DNA from 4 places in the Priestia sp. YIM B13486 genome. Region 2 is predicted to be linked to each of the others. Evidence: riboswitches for the same ligand, from Rfam matches in the RefSeq annotation. Region 2 holds a riboswitch; each other region holds the start of a gene.

Region 1 (3,144 bases), on a different contig from region 2:
TAGGCGGCAATTTTTTATGTTTACGAATTTGATTAAGCAAAGCTCTGCGCAAAGAATCGTTATGAAACACATCATGAACATACGTGCCAATAACGTTGTCTTTAACCGTTCCTTCTTTTTCATGCTCTACCACTGCAAAAGCTTTCGTGGTGCTCTTAGAAACCGTCTTTCCCATATGAATTTCGTAGCCTTCAATCGAAACTCTTTCATTTTCTAACTGGACATACCCAGAAACTCTTTCTGTTTTTTTGCTGGTTGTCATAACGGTTTCCACCGGAAGCAAGCCAAGCCCTTTAATGGATTCAATCCGAGATTCTACTGCATCAGGGTCTGTAATTGTCTCCCCTAGCATTTGATATCCTCCGCAGATGCCAATGACGTGAACGTTCGTTGTGTTCAAGACTTGATTAATGGCTAGATCCAGGCCGCTTTCTTGTAAAAACTGAGCATCTTCAATCGTATTTTTGCTTCCTGGCAAAACAATTAAATCAGGCGTACCTAATTGCGACGGCTTGGTTACAAGCCTCACGTGACAGTCTTCTTCTAAGCTTAAAGGATCGATGTCTGTAAAATTTGAGATGCGCGGGTACGAGATGACCGCAATATCAATTTCTTTTAAGGGATTCACAAGCGTTGAGTAATTTCTAAGTGATAACGAATCTTCCGCATCAATTTCCACGTTGTTCATATAAGGAATAACTCCTAGAACCGGAACACCCGTGTATTCTTCAAACCACTTCAACCCTGGTTTTAAAAGTTCTAAATCTCCTCGGAATTTATTAATTAACACTCCGATAACTCTAGACTTGTGTTCATCTGGAAGCAATTGAAGAGTACCCACTAGGCTCGCGAAAACGCCACCTTTATCAATATCTCCTACTAACACAACAGGCGCTTCTGCTATTTTTGCAACGCGCATATTTACGAGTTCCCGATCGTTCAAATTGACTTCGGCAGGACTTCCAGCGCCTTCAATCACAATTCGATCATAATGATTGGCAAGCTCTTTATAAGCTTCCGTGATAACGTTCAAACCTTCATTAAAAAATTCTTGCCGATACTGAAAAGCAAACATATTACGTAGCGGTTTTCCGTGAACAACTATTTGAGATTCATGATCACGAGTAGGTTTAATTAAAATAGGGTTCATATTGGTTGTTGCTTCTACTCCAGCCGCTTCTGCTTGAATTCCTTGCGCTCTGCCAATTTCTTTTCCATCCATTGTAATGTATGAATTAAGCGCCATATTTTGCGATTTAAACGGTGCAGTTTGATAGCCGTCTTCTTTAAAAATACGGCAAAATGCTGTAGCAATCATGCTTTTTCCAGCGTCTGAGTGCGTTCCTTGAATCATAAGCGGTTTTCCTTTTTTCACTTTTTCCACTCCCTACCACATAAAAAAACCTTAACTGTAGAAGTCAAGGTTTGGTCATGCGCTCATTAACACATTGTCTTGACTTATTTCTCCCACCGAAAAATAAGGGGTTTTTAAAAGCAGGTCTCCTGGCTTATGCTTCATTTTACTTCTGCACCCTTCCTAGCTTGACTAGTGGGTCTTTGCAGGTTCATCCACATTTACAGTAGCGGGGGCTGCACCGGATTTACACCGATTTCCCTATTATCCTCCTTAGAGGCACTTTTAAAATCATTTATTCTTTATTGTAACGAATTTTATACCCATTCACAATAACGATTTTCTTCTATTATTATATATTACTGTGTTTATACTTATTTGGGTCTCGTATGCTATAATAACAATTATTTTCCAAACATCTTATGGAATAGCTAGGAAGGTGCTCACAGTTGAAGAAAAAAATCATTTATGTCTTTATCAGCGTGTTTGTTCTTTATATAGCAATCATATCTTTTTGTATGTATCAAACTGCTCACAAGCCTGTTCCACAAAACGCAGATTATGTGCTCGTTTTAGGTTCTAAAGTAGATGGTGACCAAATGTCTCCTAGTTTAAAAGAACGAGTAAAGACGGCCTTATCTTATTTACAAGCCAATCAACAAACAAAAGTTATCGTAACGGGTGGAAAAGGATCCGATGAAGAAATTTCTGAAGCAGAGGCAGCCTATCGTTTTCTGCGGAAAGAAGGAATTAAGAAGAATCGAATTATAAAAGAAAATCAGTCAACTTCTACTTTTGAGAATTTTACTTTTACTAAACAGAAAGTTGATATTCAACACAAAAAAGTCGTGCTTGTTAGCAGTGATTTTCATTTATTTCGCGCCTCTATTATTGCCAAACGTCAAGGCTTTGACGTTTATCCTTTAGGTGCAAAAACACCAAATTCAATTAAACTTCAAGCCTACTTTCGTGAGTATGCTGCTATTTTAAAAACATGGCTGTTTGATAAATAAATAAATAGAGTAAGTAGCTCTACAAATAAAAAACACGGCATGAATTCATGCCGTGTTTTTTATTAATCATCTGTATCGATAACTGCTTTTGGTAAACCTGTGTATTTCGCCCAGTAGAAAATACCAAGTGAAACAAGGGCAATTAAAATTAAGTCAAGCGGGTTGCTTAGCACACCTTGTCCTCCACCAAATGAACCTAGATAAGAGATAACAAGCATAATAATATAATAAGCAACTAGCCACCAAGCAGATTTAAGCTGCTGTGCAAATTTTACAACGTCAGTTGGTACGTATTTCTTAAACGCTACGTAGATAACAACCATTAGAAGCTGTGATCCTAGCAGCCAAGAAATTGTCGTCCACCCTGACCAATATACGATGTATGAACAGAAAATAAATGAAACAGGAGCAATAACGCTCATGCCTTTTAATTTAAAAGGTTTTTTAAGGTCTTTTGCATTTACTCTGAATGCAGCAGCTGAAATTGGCGCAATCGCATAAGACAGAATAAGTGCCACTGAACATACGTTTACTAGCGCTTCCCAAGAAGGAAATGGCAGTGTCCAGAATACGGACATTCCAAATGATAGCCATAGTGACGCACGTGGAATTCCTGTTTTCTTATCTACTTTTGAGAAACGTTTAAATAATGTTCCATTACGAGACCACGCATAAACTAAACGAGAAGTTGTATTCATGAAGATGTTCCCGTTACCGCCTGGTGATAAAATAGCATCAAAAATAACAAGCGTTACTAACCAGCCAAGGCCTAAAATA
Region 2 (3,144 bases):
AGGTTCTTCACGTGTTTTTTCGGATAATAAGAGAAAGTAATTTTGATCATTGAGGAGGAACTTAGAATGTTTGGATTTGATGCAGATGTATCGCCACTAGTGCGAATTAAAGTAATTGGGGTCGGCGGTGGAGGAAATAACACCGTTAACCGTATGATTGAACACGGTGTACAAGGAGTAGAATTTATCGCCGTTAATACGGATGCTCAGGCGCTTAACTTATCTAAAGCAGATGTGAAAATGCAGATTGGTGCGGCCTTAACGCGAGGATTAGGTGCAGGAGCTAATCCAGAAGTGGGAAGAGAAGCAGCCGAAGAAAGCAGAGAACAAATTCAAGAAGTACTGCAAGGCGCAGATATGGTATTCGTAACAGCTGGCATGGGCGGAGGAACCGGTACTGGAGCAGCTCCGGTTATTGCCCAAATTGCCCGTGAACTAAATGCTTTAACAATTGGAGTAGTCACTCGCCCGTTCAAGTTTGAAGGAAATAAACGTACGAAGCAAGCAGTAGGCGGTATTACTGCGATGAATGAATCGGTAGATACCCTTATTGTGATTCCAAACGACCGCTTGCTTGAAATTGTCGATAAAAAGACGCCTATGCTTGAAGCATTCCGTGAAGCAGATAATGTTCTTCGCCAAGGTATTCAAGGTATTTCAGATTTAATCGCTGTTCCGGGGCTGATTAACCTTGACTTTGCTGATGTAAAAACCATCATGTCTAATCAAGGATTTGCGCTTATGGGTATCGGACGAGCTTCCGGATCAGACCGGGCAATTGAAGCAGCGAAAAAAGCGATTTCTAGTCCGCTGCTAGATGCATCGATTGATGGAGCAAGAGGCGTGCTGTTGAACATTACGAGCGGCAGCAGCTTGAGTCTTTACGAAGTACAGGAAGCAGCAGATATTGTCACGTCTGCTTCTGATCAGGACTTAAATATGATTTTTGGGTCCGTGATCAATGAAGATTTAAAGGACGAAATGATGGTAACCGTTATTGCCACTGGATTTGATGATGAAGATGTTTCACCATCAGCTTCTACTTCTAGAGTTTCAAGAGCACGCTACTAAATTAAATAACCAGCTTTTATGGTGGCAATTGTTTTTCAATTGCCTTAAAAGGGAATCCGGTGCAAATCCGGAGCGGTCCCGCCACTGTAACAAGGAGCCTTATGTCAAAAAAGCCACTGTCTATTTAGAGACGGGAAGGCGGTATAAGGCAGTGACTTGAAGCCAGGAGACCTGCCATAAATCGCAGCACACAATAACCTACGAGGATAGGGAGGTGTTTTGGCAGAACCAAAAATAGGATAAACAAGGGATACGTTTATCTGAATTTGTTGTGAAGACAAGCACTTCTTTTTAGAAGTGCTTTTTTGTGTATTAAAATAGAAGGTGGAAAAATCAATGATAAATAATAAAAAACTCGTATCTATGATATTTCTTGTGTTACTTTGCCTCACTGCTTGCGCTCCTAATGAAGAGAGCATAAGTATAAAAGAAAGAAAGAAAACGGATAAAAGTGTGACGTTTTTATTTAATTTTACATCTGCAACGCTTGATCCTCATACGGATGATAATTATACAGCAGTTCGTGCGGGAGTAGGGGAGACGCTTGTTAAAATCAGCAATGATTTAAAAATAAAGCCCTGGCTTGCTGAAAAGTGGGAAACGAAAGATAACGGTCTTACGTGGACATTTACGATAAGAAAGAACATTACGTTTCAAAATGGCAAAGCGCTAGATGCAAATGCCGTTAAGTCTTCTCTTCAAAGAACGATAGATCAAAGTTATGCGATGAAAAACGCTTTAAATATTAAAGAAATGAAAGCGAACGGTCATGCGCTGACAATTACATTAAAAGAACCAATGCCTAAATTTCCTTCTGAGTTAGTGCATCCAAACACAGCTATTATAGATGTTGATGTTTCTAGTATAGCTAAGAAGCCCATTGGCACAGGGCCATTTCACGTTTTGACTTTCGATCAAGGAAATCAAGTGAAGTTAGAAAGATATGAACATTATTGGAATGGGAAAGTAAAATTGAAAAATGCGATCTATGCATTTAACGAAGATGCTAATGCGCGAGTTGCGGCTCTTCAGTCCGGGACAGCCGATATTATTTATCGCCCGCCTTTAGAAAGCTTGAGCACTTTACAAGCGAATTCGTCTTTCAAAGTAAGTGGAGTACCTAGTGTGCGTACTCATTTATTGCTTTATAATCAAACCAATGACGCATTAAAAGACGAAACTGTAAGAAAAGCTATCGATACCTTACTGAACCGGAAAGAAATTGTCAGCAGCATAATGAACAATCAAGCGGCAGCGGCTCGAGGTCCATTTTTACCCCAATTTCCTTTTGCTGATAATACTGCTAGTGAGACAAAAGGAATAGCATATGCTAAAAAATATTTAGAGAAAGCAGGCTATCAACTCAAAAATGGCAAAGTAATCAAAAATGGAAAGCCATTATCCCTCTCTCTTGTCACATACAGCTCATTGCCAGAACTTCCTTTGATTGCTCAGCTTATACAGTCTAATGCGAAAGAGTTAGGAATTAATATTAAGATTCACCTAGTTGAAGACAGCGATGAATATGTAATGGCAAAAGATGATTGGGATTTAGCATTGTACAGCCTTATCACAGCACCTAGAGGAGATGCAAGCTATTATTTAAGTACGAACTATTTGCCGGGCGGTGGTTTAAATGCCAGCCGGATTGATGATGATAAGCTAACAAAAATGATTCAGCAGTTAAATTTAACCGTAGATGACGCAAAGCGAGATCAGTTAGCTAAGCAAGCAACCGCTTTGATTAATGCGGAAATGCTGACGTCATCGATTGTACATCCAAACATTGTTGTTGCTTATAATCAAAAGGTGAAAAACTGGACCACAAATCCAAGCGAGTATTATATGCTGACTCAGCATTTAGACGTAACGCCATAGTCAATATTGTGTTGTTCCTATAGGAAAAAGAGAAAGTATACAATGATAGATAAAAGGATGTGACAGTAAACGTGCAAGAAGTACAAATGTATCAAATTAAAGAAGTAAAAGAAAAGGATGCTGAAGTGATTCAGTTTGTCATGAATATGCGGAATGAGCTATTTCCTATGATGGAAAAAAATCAGCTTCCTGTGG
Region 3 (3,144 bases), on a different contig from region 2:
TCATAAAGAATATATTCAACAGTTTTTCCGTACGTTGAGTCCCGAAGTTGAATACCATCACATGTACACAAAAGTGATGCTTCAAAAAGAAAGAAATATTCCTCTTATTATTCGCGAATTGATTCAATGCGGCATCGACATTTATCAAGTTCACGTCGAAGAACCTTCTTTAGAGGAAATCTTTTTGCAAAAAAATATTGTGGATCACTCACAGGTGAGTTAATGGGCGAAAGTCCGTTGGTTTACTACTCAGTCTGAATACATTATTTATAAATACCAGTTAGGAAGCTTCTGACAAAAACATGTTCATTTTCTCAAGAAACTGATAAGATAGCTAATGACATTTAAAAATAAGAAAGGATTTCGATTATGTTATCAGCTATTAATTCAGTAGATTATACCATCTTCCACGCGGTGAATCAGTATGCCTCACACGTAAAGCCTCTAGATTCGCTGATGGTATTCTTTGCAGATTATGCCCAGTATGTACTTATCGTTTTACTCGGCTTGTTTTTACTTATTAATAAAAACGGCAGCCGTGTTGTAGCATTTCAAGCTTTGTGTGCTTGTGCCACAGGAGTCATTATCAATAAAGTGATTAGTTTATTTGCTTATCGAGATCGTCCGTTTATCTCTCACCACGTGAATCAGCTTGTTGATCACGCCGCAAATTCTTCATTTCCAAGCGATCATGCTACATCTGCATTAGTTATCACTTTTACCATTTGGCTGCATTTCAAACGTTCAGGACGCATGTGGGTTGTCATGGGCGTACTCATTGCCTTTTCACGCGTATGGGTTGGCGTTCATTATCCATTCGATGTGTTAACAGGAGCCGTTTTAGGCTGCGTGCTGGCGCTGTTTATTCATTATGTTATTTTTAATACGAAACTGATGAGGTCCATTACCAACTTGTCTATTTTTCGAAAATCAGCTTATGACGAACAGTCTCAATATTATTAAGAAAAAGTCGCAAATACGCGGCTTTTTTTATTGGGAAATTTTTAATGTATTTAATACTTGTTTTTTAAAATTAAATTGTGTAAAATTAAATCACAGAAACGATAAATAAAAAACTTTTAATAAAATTAATGAAAAAGAGGAGAGGTTTATACATGAAAGCTTTATATGAAACAACAGTCGTTAACACAGGTGGAAGAACAGGAGAAGTTCACTCTTTAGATAACATCTTTAACTTAGACGTTGCAACACCTCCAGCGCTTGGTGGAGAAGCAACAACAGCAACAAACCCAGAGCAGCTGTTTGCAGCTGGATACAGTGCTTGTTTCAACAGCGCGTTAGAATTTATGTTGAAAAAACATAACGTAGAAATCAAAAGCAGTGAAGTAAAAGCTACTGTTCAGCTGCTTCCTGATAAAGCTGATCAAGGAGTGAAAATTGGAGTAGCGCTTGAAGCACATATCGAAGGCTTAGATTTAGAAACAGCGAAAAAATATGTAGACCTAGCTCATTCATACTGTCCGTATTCAAAAGCAATCAGCGGCAACGTAGACGTAACGGTAGAAGTAGTTTAATTGCTTTAAAAAGCCCTGCTAAGCATGTAAAGCTTAGCAGGGCTTTTTTATTTGAATTTTCTCTATTCATTTGTAAGCGGTACTAGTATAATGAGGAAGAAAATGAATCATTCGCACAGTTTAGGTGCTCTTACATAGCGTAAGAGGTAACAGGGAATCGAGTGCAAATCTCGAGCGGTCCAGCCACTGTAAGCAGGGAGTTTTCTATCTTATCGTCACTCAAAATGGGGAAGGCGGTAGAAAATGATGATCTCAAGCCAGGAGACCTACCTATTCTGTACACTTGACTCTTCTAGGAAAGAGGCGGTGTATCAAGGTACGCAGTGAGCAATTGCTGTTTATTTTCATATGCCGACACGGCCTCAATTTCTATAGAATTGAGGCTTTTTTACGTTTTATTTTAAAAAAAGGAGTGTAGGAAATGGAAGGTTTATCAGTTTTTTTACTTGTCTTTTTATTAGGAATCAGGCACGGATTGGATGCAGATCACTTAGCTTTTATTGATGGCCAGACCCGATATAATTGGAGAATGGGCAGCCGTTTTGCCCCGTGGGTTGGAACGCTGTTTTCACTAGGTCATGGAGGAATGGTGGCCGTCACGGCCGGGGTGCTGGGCGTGGTGATGAAGAATTTTACGTTTCCTTCATATTTCGATCATTTTGCATCTTGGGTATCCATTATCTCTCTCTTTCTGATTGGAACATTAAACACATATCATTTGCTTCGAACTAAAAATAAAGAAGAAGAGTTTCAGCTGAGCGGATTAAAAGGGAAGTTTATTCCGAAAATCGCAAAAGGAACAACGAATCCTTTTTTAATTATTCTTGTAGGGGCATTGTTCGCTTTAGCAGCCGAAACGGTCAGTCAAACGGCCGTGTGGTCTCTAGCTGCAGGGAACGCAGGCAAGTATACGCCGCTTTTGTTGGGACTAGTGTTTATGTTTGGCATGATGCTTACAGATACAATCGATTCGATGATTGTACATAAAATGGTGAATGAATCGAGTAAATTTGGACAATCTGCTTCCCGCTTGATGGGCTGGGTTATTGTTGTCCTCGCGTATGGTGTGTCGTTCTATTTAGCATTCACTTTCTTTAACCCATGGGCCGAAGTAAACTTTGAAATGGTTGGCGTTATTCTGTTTATTTTTTTAGTGTCTATGTTTGTTTTTGTGAGTGTGAAGTCAAAAGGGAAAAATATTAAAATAAATGTCAATTAGTCAAACGAAAGCTTTAATCTGTTGAAGATTGAAGCTTTTTTGTATGAATTTGTTGAAGTTTATGGCTATTTTCGGTCGGTTATGAATAAGTTAAAGTATTATCTGTATTTAAAGGATGGAAAATTGTCTGAAAACCATTATAATTAAGGATAATTTAAGGTCGTTATGTGAAACGTAGAACATAGTTATACGTAAAATAAATAAAAGCATTTAATGCAAGCAGCAGGGGTTGTTTGGAGGAGGAATTGATTTGAGTCAGGTAATGGTAGAACAAAGCGTGTTTAGTTATTTAAAAGAACACGAACAAGATATGCTTGAAGATTTAATTGGATTTGTGAAAAAAGAATCACCGTCCTACAGTAAAGAGTTAGTAGATCAGTGTGGAATGTA
Region 4 (3,144 bases), on a different contig from region 2:
GATGATGCAAAAGCGGACAAGCAACATAAAGCAGGGTATGTAAGAGAAACAACTCCTGTCACAGCTGTTATAGAAGATATTCATTTGCCATATGAAGAACCAAAATATGAAGACGTTTCATCATTTGTTACGTATGCAATGGAATCAGCTGAAAAACAGTCAGTGGAAAAATTCGGAACAAAAATTGGACCTGTCATTGAAGATGAATTTCGTCAAGCAGTGTTACCTAAAATTGAAGAAGTGCTGACCGACATTGGCACTGAACGTGAACAGTCAATTCAGAATCTCGAGATAAGCGAGCATCCTGCTGCTGGCTACGGTGAAAAGATTTTCCATGTATATGACCGGGAAACCGGTCAGGACTTAATACGATTTCATGTACGGCGTGAAAATCCTCCAAAAGATGGATACTGGTTTAATTTTCACTATCATGCGGCTGCAGATAATTTTCAGAAGCATTATGATTTAGGGAAAATTTATTGGAACCGAAACATGCCGCCTAAATGGTTTAGCTGATAATAGACACAACATTCTGCGATTTCGAAATGTTAGCTTTTTTAAGCTAGCATTTTTTTACGTCTAAAACCGTTAGGGTCTAAATAAGCTGAAACATTAGCACAACGATAAAAAAATCGTTTATAATGAAGTCAGACTTCTTACCATAGAATAGTGAGAAGGAACGAATAGATGCTGGAGGTAACACAATGAAACAATTTACGGAAGAAAAACAATTTCGCGAACAAATTAAGAACGAAACACTAAGCGTTGGGATTTTTACGACAACGTGGTGTCCTGATTGCAAACGTTTGGATATGTTCATTGATGAAATCGTTGATGAAAATACAGATAAAGCATGGTTTAAAATTGACAAGGATGAGTTTGAAGAACTTTCTGCTGAAAACAATGTAATGGGTATTCCTTCTCTTCTTGTATATAAAAACGGTGAAAAAATTGCACACTTGCACAGTGCAAATGCTAAAACGCCTGAAGCGGTCCGTGAATTTTTAGCAACTCTTTAATCCCTTAAGCTGCGAGAGCATTCTCGCAGCTTTTTTTGTGAGAATGGCTATTTCCATTTTTCCATGAGTGGGGTATACTAGGACAAGTGAATAATCGTAAAGCAATAAGGTCTCAATTTAAAGATTGAGTGAAAAGGGAAGTCTGGTGAAAAACCAGCGCGGTCCCGCCACTGTAAGCGCTTTGTGCGTAAGTCAGGAGACCTGCCTTATTGTTAGCTGTGAAACCTTCGAGGAAGGGTGAAGCAGGGTAATGAACATACATATCAAGTATAGTGAACGGATTCTTTTCCTGCTTATCTTGACGTTACCTGCTTTGCTTTCAATTGAAAGTAAAGCTTTTTTATTTTGAAGCTGCCGGCGAGCAGTATACATAGTCAAAGCGGAAAAACGGGATAGCGCTGCTTTTTGCATGATCATTTGCTTTTTCTTTAACGTGGAGGTTTCGTATTCACAATGAACAATATATAGGGGGAGTATTTAGATGAAAAAATGGCTTTCGTATTCCATTATTGCACTGTTAGTCATCGTACTTGCTGCATGCGGTGCAGGCAGCCAAAGTAACAGTGATAAAAAAACGAAGCAAGATACGGCACAAACGTCACAAGCTGCATTTCCAGTGAAGGTAAAAGACGCGCGTGATAAAGAAATTACGTTGAAAAAACAGCCTAAGAAAATTGTTTCCTTAATGCCAAGTAATACGGAGATTGTATATGCCCTTGGCCTTGAAAAAGAATTAGTCGGTGTTACAAGCAACGATGATTATCCTAAAAGCGTAAAGAAAAAAGCGCAGGTAGGAGATATGAACGTTAATGCGGAAAAAGTTATTGCTTTAAATCCTGATTTAGTGCTGGCACACGCTTCAAGTATGGGCGTTTCGGATGAAGTATTTAAACAAATTGAAAGTGCGGGTATTCCGGTATTTGTTGTAAAAGATTCAACAACGTTTGATACGGTTTATGATTCTATTACGCAAATCGGTAAATTAACAGGTAAAACAAAAGAAGCTAATCAAACAATTAAAGACATGAAAGAAAAAGTAGCTTCAATTGAGAAAAAAGCAAAAACGATTTCAAAAGAAGATCGTAAAAAAGTATGGATAGAGGTATCAGGAGCTCCTGAGATTTATACAACAGGAAAAGGTACGTTCATGAACGAAATGCTTACTATGATCGGTGCTGATAACGTAGCAGCTAGTGAAAAAGGTTGGGTTAAGTTTTCTGAAGAGCAAGTTGTTAAGTTAAACCCTGACGTTATTATCGCAACGTATGATGCAGACAAAAATGAGATTATGAAGCGTCCCGCTTGGAGCAGCATGACTGCTGTAAAAGAGGGTAACATCGAGAAGGTTGATCAAAACAAAATCAATCGCTTAGGACCTCGTATTGTAGATGGCTTAGAGGACTTAGCAAAAGCAGTATACCCTGAGGTGTACAATAAATAAGAAGAGGGACCATATTCCAGTTCGAATTGAAAAGGGGATTGGTCCCTTTTCACATCTTAAAATTGAAGAAAGGCCTGAGCTTTTAATCATGAAAACCGAGACTTCTTATAAAACATACAGCTCAGGGGTTTTAGGAACAGGCATTACGGAAACGGACACCTTTTACAATCGATTTGTTCACAAAGACTATTATTCAGATACTCCTTCTTTGGAGTATGAGCAATATTTGATGAAAGAAAATGTGCGCCATGAGCAAATCGTAGGGTTGATGACAGCCGTTTGGTTAAAAGAAAGAGCGGTTTACTGTTATGAAGGCTACGGAGTAAGAGTAGCTTCCGTGATAACGGCTGGAGTAGGAAACGCAGTAGATATTACAGCTGACGAAGCTGTCCCATTTTATTCCTCTCCTGGTACAATTAATATGTTTTTTTTCGTGGAAGGTACGCTTACGGATGCAGCGTTTTTACAGCTTTTTATTGCGGCCACAGAAGCTAAAACAAAAACGCTGTCACAGCTGGGCGTCATAGATCCGGCTACAAAGACGATTGCTACGGGAACATCTACGGACAGCATCTCAGTTGCAGCGTCTCAGCAAGGACCATTATATGAATATGCAGGCTCTATGACCGCTTTAGGGCAAGCGGTAGCTAAGCTGGTGAAAATAAGCTTAGAGCAGGGACTTAA

The links. Region 2 has a riboswitch for cobalamin ahead of nikA (nickel ABC transporter substrate-binding protein). Riboswitches for the same ligand answer to the same signal wherever they lie in the genome.
Region 1: it holds a riboswitch for cobalamin, as region 2 does, so the genes downstream of both, ACFX4G_RS11115 (cobyric acid synthase) here and nikA (nickel ABC transporter substrate-binding protein) in region 2, are expected to answer to the same signal.
Region 3: it holds a riboswitch for cobalamin, as region 2 does, so the genes downstream of both, ACFX4G_RS20105 (HoxN/HupN/NixA family nickel/cobalt transporter) here and nikA (nickel ABC transporter substrate-binding protein) in region 2, are expected to answer to the same signal.
Region 4: it holds a riboswitch for cobalamin, as region 2 does, so the genes downstream of both, ACFX4G_RS05240 (ABC transporter substrate-binding protein) here and nikA (nickel ABC transporter substrate-binding protein) in region 2, are expected to answer to the same signal.

What each region holds. Positions count from the first base shown of each region.
Region 1 covers NZ_JBHZOZ010000003.1:526,121-529,264, reverse strand. The annotation lists gene ACFX4G_RS11115 (cobyric acid synthase) at 1-1,384, opposite strand, end outside; cobalamin riboswitch at 1,477-1,656, opposite strand; gene ACFX4G_RS11110 (YdcF family protein) at 1,804-2,367, shown strand; gene ACFX4G_RS11105 (APC family permease) at 2,430-3,144, opposite strand, start outside.
Region 2 covers NZ_JBHZOZ010000012.1:34,943-38,086, forward strand. The annotation lists gene ftsZ (cell division protein FtsZ) at 67-1,071, shown strand; cobalamin riboswitch at 1,074-1,265, shown strand; gene nikA (nickel ABC transporter substrate-binding protein) at 1,408-2,949, shown strand; gene ACFX4G_RS23060 (GNAT family N-acetyltransferase) at 3,021-3,144, shown strand, end outside.
Region 3 covers NZ_JBHZOZ010000008.1:93,919-97,062, reverse strand. The annotation lists gene ACFX4G_RS20120 (ABC transporter ATP-binding protein) at 1-223, shown strand, start outside; gene ACFX4G_RS20115 (undecaprenyl-diphosphatase) at 370-963, shown strand; gene ACFX4G_RS20110 (organic hydroperoxide resistance protein) at 1,116-1,535, shown strand; cobalamin riboswitch at 1,641-1,823, shown strand; gene ACFX4G_RS20105 (HoxN/HupN/NixA family nickel/cobalt transporter) at 1,957-2,754, shown strand; gene ACFX4G_RS20100 (M20 family metallopeptidase) at 2,984-3,144, shown strand, end outside.
Region 4 covers NZ_JBHZOZ010000002.1:205,538-208,681, forward strand. The annotation lists gene ACFX4G_RS05230 (YpjP family protein) at 1-516, shown strand, start outside; gene ACFX4G_RS05235 (thioredoxin family protein) at 705-1,019, shown strand; cobalamin riboswitch at 1,110-1,242, shown strand; gene ACFX4G_RS05240 (ABC transporter substrate-binding protein) at 1,501-2,460, shown strand; gene ACFX4G_RS05245 (adenosylcobinamide amidohydrolase) at 2,549-3,144, shown strand, end outside.